3 regions of the Pseudomonas sp. TCU-HL1 genome follow, and region 1 is predicted to be linked to each of the others. Evidence: predicted binding sites of a transcription regulator. Region 1 holds the regulator's gene; each other region holds the start of a gene.
The links. The regulator sigma-54, encoded in region 1, starts transcription at its own class of promoters, with help from an activator protein. The targets are predictions, from matches to a motif close to ANTGGCATNNANNTTGCTNT.
Positions count from the first base shown of each region.

Region 2: the regulator sigma-54 is predicted to act here: its motif matches at 1,045-1,064, upstream of glnA (glutamate--ammonia ligase).
Region 3: the regulator sigma-54 is predicted to act here: its motif matches at 1,004-1,023, upstream of THL1_RS11320 (circularly permuted type 2 ATP-grasp protein).

Region 1 covers NZ_CP015992.1:1,162,764-1,165,032, forward strand. The annotation lists gene ptsN (PTS IIA-like nitrogen regulatory protein PtsN) at 1-103, opposite strand, end outside; gene hpf (ribosome hibernation-promoting factor, HPF/YfiA family) at 120-428, opposite strand; gene THL1_RS05365 (RNA polymerase factor sigma-54) at 514-2,010, opposite strand; gene lptB (LPS export ABC transporter ATP-binding protein) at 2,159-2,269, opposite strand, start outside.
Region 2 covers NZ_CP015992.1:5,830,935-5,833,203, forward strand. The annotation lists gene thiI (tRNA uracil 4-sulfurtransferase ThiI) at 1-830, opposite strand, end outside; gene glnA (glutamate--ammonia ligase) at 1,165-2,269, shown strand, end outside.
Region 3 covers NZ_CP015992.1:2,455,450-2,457,718, reverse strand. The annotation lists gene THL1_RS11320 (circularly permuted type 2 ATP-grasp protein) at 1-970, opposite strand, end outside; gene THL1_RS11315 (peroxiredoxin) at 1,415-1,966, shown strand; gene ydcS (putative ABC transporter substrate-binding protein YdcS) at 2,260-2,269, shown strand, end outside.

The sequences.
Region 1 (2,269 bases):
GGGCGACCAGCTTGGCGATCTGTTCCAGAACGCGTTTCTTGCTGCCTCCCGGCACGTTCACCAGGGAACGGCCGGGGGTCAGGATTTGCTCGAGTCGAATCATAGGGAGGGGAAGAGTGTCAGCGGGCCGTGGCGCCCTGCTGGCGATTCAACTGCTTTTCCTTGTGTTTGATCAGTTGGCGGTCGAGTTTGTCAGTGAGCAGGTCGATGGCGGCGTACATGTCTTCATGTTCCGCATTGGCCACGACCTCCCCGCCGGCGATGTGCAAGGTGGCTTCGATTTTCTGCTTCAGCTTCTCGACCTCCATGATGACTTGCACATTGGTGATCTTGTCGAAGTGGCGCTCCAGTCGGCCAAGTTTCTCGCCGACATAATCGCGCAGGGCGTCGGTCACATCCAGTTGATGTCCACTGATGTTGACTTGCATACCGCTTTCTCCTTATTGCCCGTGTATATAGAGACAGGCTAACGGGCCTGCCACCGGAACACTTTGGCGTGGGTCAATTTCCGCGTCACATCAGTCGCTTTCGTTCGCTGGAAGGGGCTATCCCCAGGGACTCGCGATACTTGGCTACTGTACGACGGGCCACTTGAATGCCCTGTGCTTCCAGTAAACCAGCGATCTTGCTGTCGCTCAACGGCTTTTTCGGATTTTCCGCTGCGACCAGTTTCTTGAGGATGGCGCGGATCGCGGTAGACGAGCATTCGCCGCCTTCCGAGGTACTGACGTGGCTGGAGAAGAAGTACTTCAGCTCGTAGATTCCACGGGGCGTGTGCATGTATTTCTGCGTGGTCACGCGCGAGATGGTGGACTCGTGCATGCCAACGGCTTCGGCGATGTCGTGCAACACCAGGGGCTTCATCGCCTCTTCGCCGTATTCCAGGAAGCCGCGCTGGTGCTCGACGATCTGGGTGGCGACTTTCATCAGCGTTTCGTTGCGGCTTTGCAGGCTCTTGATGAACCAGCGCGCTTCCTGCAACTGATTGCGCATGAAGGTGTTGTCGGCGCTGGAGTCTGCGCGACGGACGAAGCCGGCATAGTGCGGGTTGACCCGCAGGCGCGGCACCGCTTCCTGGTTCAGTTCGACGAGCCAGCGTTCGTTGTGCTTGCGGACGATGACGTCCGGAACCACGTACTCGGGCTCACTGGCTTCGATCTGCGATCCGGGGCGCGGGTTGAGGGCCTGGATCAGTTCGATGATCTGACGCAGTTCGTCTTCCTTGACCTTCATGCGCCGCATCAGTTGGCTGTAATCGCGGCTGCCGAGCAGGTCCAGGTAGTCGCCGGCCAGGCGCAGGGCTTCGCTCAACCAGGGCGTACTCGGGGGCAATTGGCGCAGCTGCAGGATTAGGCATTCGCGCAGGTCGCGGGCTCCGATGCCGGCGGGCTCGAACTGCTGGATGCGGTGCAGCACGACTTCGATTTCATCCAGCTCGATGCCAAGTTCCGGATCGAAGGCGTCGGCGACTTCGGTCAGGGACTCTTCGAGGTAGCCGTCGTTGTTGATGCAGTCGATGAGGGTGACCGCGATCAGGCGGTCGGTATCGGACATGGGTGCCAGGTTGAGCTGCCAGAGCAGGTGGCTCTGCAGGCTCTCGCCGACCGAAGTGCGCGAGGTGAAGTCCCACTCGTCATCGTCGTTGCTCGGCAGACTGCTGGCGCTGGTCTGGTAGACGTCTTCCCAGGCGGTATCGACAGGGAGCTCGCTGGGGATGCGTTCGTGCCATTCGCCATCTTCCATGGCCTCGGCATTGGACTCGACGCTGGACTCCTGGAAGCTCACTTCCTGGCTGCCGGGGTTGGGCAGTTGGTCGCCTTCGGCCATCGGGTCGGAGGTGTCGAAGTCGTCGCCATCCTCCTGCCGCTCCAGCATAGGGTTCGACTCCAGCGCTTCCTGGATTTCCTGCTGGAGGTCCAGGGTGGAGAGTTGGAGTAGGCGGATGGCCTGTTGCAGCTGCGGGGTCATCGTCAGCTGCTGGCCCATCTTGAGGACTAGCGATGGTTTCATGGCAGAGGGCTTAGCACCTTATTCGCCGGCGCTCACGCGCCATCCACTACAGGGCGCCGGAAGCGCCACCAGGAAGCAAATTATATGCCTGACCTTGAAGGATTTTCCTAGGTCCCGCAACCCGTCTCGTAGGCGAAAGCGCGGGTGACTACAGGCGGAACTCGTGGCCCAGGTAGACTTCCTTCACCAATTGGTTGGCCAGGATGGCTTCGGCATCGCCTTCGGCGATCAGTTGTCCGTCACTGACAATGTAGGCGGT
Region 2 (2,269 bases), 1.6 Mb from region 1:
ATGTGGGTGGAGGCGCGCAGCATCATGCGCTTGAGCACCACACCCATCTGGCTGTTGTCGACCTTGCTGAGGATTTCGCCGACCACTTCCTCGAAGGGCACGCTGATGAACAGCACGCGCTGGGAGCGGCCGAACTTTTCCCAGAGGTAGTGCGCCACTTCCATCACGCCCAGTTCGTGGGCACGGCCACCGAGGTTGAAGAAGCAGAAGTGGGTCATCAGGCCGCGACGCATCATCTGGTAGGCGGCCACGGTGGAGTCGAAGCCACCGGACATCAGTACCAGGGTCTGCTCCAGGGAGCCCAGCGGGTAGCCGCCGATGCCGTCGTGCTGGTGGTGGATGACGAACAGGCGCTGGTCGCGTACTTCCATCCGCACTTCCACTTCCGGGTTCTTCAGGGAGATGCCGGCCGCGTTGCACTCCTGGCGCAGGCGGCTGCCGACATGGCGCTCCAGCTCCATGGAGGTGAATTCATGCTTGCCCGCACGCTTGCAGCGCACGGCGAAGATCTTGCCGGGGATCTGGTCGGCGTAGTGCAGCTTGCACTTTTCCAGCACATCGTCGAAGTCGCCCAGCGGGTACTCATGCACTTCAAGGAAGTGGGTGATGCCCGGGGTGCAGGTCAGCCGCTCGATCATTTCGCGCAGGAGCTTCGGCTCGGTCTGGCGCGTCTGGACTTCAAGGTTGTCCCAGACGCCGGTCACCTCGAGCTCCGGGTCCAGGTCTTTCAGGACGGCGCGGATGTTCTTCGAGAGCTGGCGGATGAAATGCTTGCGCACCGGCCGGCTCTTGATGGTGATTTCCGGGAAGACTTTGACGATGAGTTTCATGAAAACGTCGCTTGCGACGGCGGCCGAAAAAGAGGGGCGCGGATTATAGCGGAAATTGTTCAAGCTTTGACCAAAATCATTCAGCAAAGCTTTCAGCGCACCAAAACGGATCACGCACACCATGACAAGCACGAAAACGGTGCGCAAAACTGTGCACAATCAGGGCGAAGCCCCCGCCAGGCGCGAGTTTTGGGGCTCCAGCCCATTCCGGGGCACTGGCACGCAATTTGCTCCCTTGTGAGGCAGGTCGCCCTGGCGGACTATCCCGCTCCGGCTTCACCCCGAATTTTTTTGGGAGGCAAGGTTTCCTGCCCCCATCCACCTGGAGGACAACATGTCGAAGTCGCTTCAACTGATTAAAGAACACGACGTGAAGTGGATTGATCTGCGCTTCACCGATACCAAAGGCAAGCAGCAGCACGTGACCATGCCGGCCCGTGATGCCGATGACGATTTCTTCGAGCACGGCAAGATGTTCGACGGCTCCTCCATCGAAGGTTGGAAAGGCATCGAAGCCTCCGACATGATCCTGCTGCCGGACGACAGCACTGCCGTTCTGGACCCGTTCACCGAAGAGCCGACCATCATCCTGGTCTGCGACATCATTGAGCCGAGCACCATGCAAGGCTACGACCGCGACCCGCGCGCCATCGCCCGTCGCGCCGAGGAATACCTGAAGACCACCGGTATCGGTGACACCGTATTCGTCGGCCCGGAGCCGGAGTTCTTCATCTTCGACGAAGTGAAGTTCAAGTCCGACATCTCCGGCTCCATGTTCAAGATCTTCTCCGAGCAGGCTTCCTGGAACACCGACGCCGACATCGAAGGCGGCAACAAGGGCCACCGTCCGGGCGTGAAGGGCGGCTACTTCCCGGTACCGCCGGTCGATCACGACCACGAAATCCGTACCGCCATGTGCAACGCCCTGGAAGAAATGGGCCTGGTCGTGGAAGTTCACCACCACGAAGTGGCGACTGCCGGCCAGAACGAAATCGGCGTGAAGTTCAACACCCTGGTTGCCAAGGCTGACGAAGTTCAGACCCTGAAGTACTGCGTGCACAACGTTGCCGACGCTTACGGCAAGACCGTGACCTTCATGCCGAAGCCCCTGTACGGCGACAACGGCTCGGGCATGCACGTTCACATGTCCATCTCCAAAGATGGCAAGAACACCTTCGCTGGCGAAGGCTATGCCGGTCTGTCCGATACCGCCCTGTACTTCATCGGCGGCATCATCAAGCACGGTAAGGCCCTGAACGGCTTCACCAACCCGGCTACCAACTCCTACAAGCGCCTGGTGCCTGGCTTCGAAGCTCCGGTAATGCTGGCCTACTCCGCCCGCAACCGTTCCGCCTCGATCCGCATCCCGTACGTGAACAGCCCGAAAGCCCGCCGTATCGAAGCGCGCTTCCCGGACCCGGCTGCCAACCCCTACCTGT
Region 3 (2,269 bases), 1.3 Mb from region 1:
CGCAGACATAGGGGTAGATGGACTTGTCGTCTGCCACCCCGGTACCGATGGCGTTGGCCAGCACCACGTTACCGGAGCGGTAGGCGGCCAGCAGGCCGGGCACGCCGAGCATGGATTCGGGGTTGAAGGCCAAAGGGTCGAGAAAGGCATCGTCCAGCCGGCGGTAGATCACATCCACCGGCTGGGGACCTGCGGTGGTGCGCATGAACACGCGGTCGTCACGAACGAAGAGGTCGGCGCCTTCCACCAGCTCCACGCCCATCTCGCGGGCGAGGAACGCGTGCTCAAAGTAGGCGCTGTTGAAGCGGCCCGGCGTCAGGACCACCACGCTGGGGTTGTCCAGCGGGCTGGAGCTTTTCAGGGTATCCAGCAGCAGGTTCGGGTAATGGTCGATGGGCGCAACGCGCTGGGCGGCAAAGAGTTCGGGGAACAGCCGCATCATCATCTTGCGGTCTTCCAGCATGTAGCTGACACCGCTGGGGGTCCGCAGGTTGTCTTCCAGCACGTAGTAGGTGCCGTCGCCGTCGCGCACCAGGTCCACCCCGGCGATATGGGCGTAGATGTCGCGGTGCAGGTCCAGGCCCTGCATGGCGATCTGGTAGCCCTCGTTGGCCAGCACTTGTTCGGCGGGAATGATCCCGGCCTTGATGATCCGCTGATTGTGGTAGAGGTCGGCGAGGAACATGTTCAACGCCTTGACCCGCTGGATACAGCCCCGCTCCACCACCCGCCATTCGCTCATGGGGATGGCACGGGGAATGGTATCGAAGGGAATCAGGCGCTCGGTGCCCTGCTCGTCGCCATAAAGGGTGAAGGTGATGCCGGCGCGATGGAACAGCAGGTCGGCCTCTCGTCGCCGCTGGGCCAGCAACTCCTGAGGCGCGTCCGCCAGCCAACGTGCGAACTCCCGGTAATGCGGACGGCATTCGCCACTCGCGTCGTACATCTCGTCATAAAAAGTGCGGGACATGCCTAACTCCTTGTCGCCACGGGCAGTTACGCAATCGCAAGCCCCGTGCCATCGCAACAACCGCTTGCTTTTCAACAACTTGCAGCACACGCACAGTCGTCACGCCCCAGACTGGTGCAGCCCGCAGAGCGGAACTGCGCACGCCGCCCTATTTGGCGGCGGTACAGGGTTGGACGGATTGCGACGGCGAGGTGTTCCTCCTGCTTGTCTGCGGAGGAACCGCCATCCCTGGAACGGACAGTCTAGTCTGGCCTTGTGTGACCCCTAGGGTCCGATTGTTCTATGCATATGTTGCGATTTGGAATTTGCCCTATAACCCGCCGACCTATGGTCATGACGCGCCCTCTATGGACGACATGGCCCGACCCTATTTTCCAAGCTCCCGGGAGCCTTCCATACTTGCCTCATCCCAGTGCCTCCATCCTGCCTTGGAGCAAACCTGCCATGCTCACCATCGGAGACAAATTGCCGGCGTTCGACCTGCTCGCGGTGGACCACGACTCGGAACACGCGCCCAGCCCGGAAAGCGCCTTCAAGCGAGTCAACCAGGACAGCTACCTTGGCCAGTGGAAGGTTCTGTTCTTCTGGCCCAAGGACTTCACCTTCGTCTGCCCGACCGAGATCAGGGCCTTCGGAGACCTGCTGGAGCAGTTCAACGACCGCGACACGCAGTTGATCGGCGCCTCCACCGACAGCGAATTCGTCCACCTCGCCTGGCGCCGCGACCACAAGGACCTGAAAGGCCTCAGTTTCCCCTGGCTGGCCGACGCCAGGCACGAACTGGCCAACGCCCTGGGTATCATGGATCGCCGCGAAGGCGTGGCCCTGCGCGCGACCTTCATCATCGACTCGGACAACGTCATCCGCCATGTCTCGGTCAACGATCTGCTGGTAGGCCGCAATCCCCAGGAAACCCTGCGCCTGCTCGACGCCTTGCTGACCGAAGAGCTGTGCCCCTGCAACTGGCACAAGGGGGAAGCGACGCTGCATTACTGAGTGGTTTGGCCTTCGCGAAATCTTGTAGGGGCGAATTCATTCGCCAAGCAGGCCGGAGGGCTGCCAACGGAACCTTCAGGGGCCGCTGCGCGACCCTTGGCGAATGAATTCGCCCCCACAGGAAAAGCGACAGCAAAGCGCCACCAGCCCCCTTCCTTGTCAGCCCCAAAGCCCCGAACTACGCTGCTCAATGCGAGCAGCGGCCGCATTTTTCGGCGTACCTTCCTCGCACCGCCAACGGCATGCAGTTCCGCCGAACAGGCTCCGCACGTCATGTACAACAGGAGTCGACAATGCCTTCGT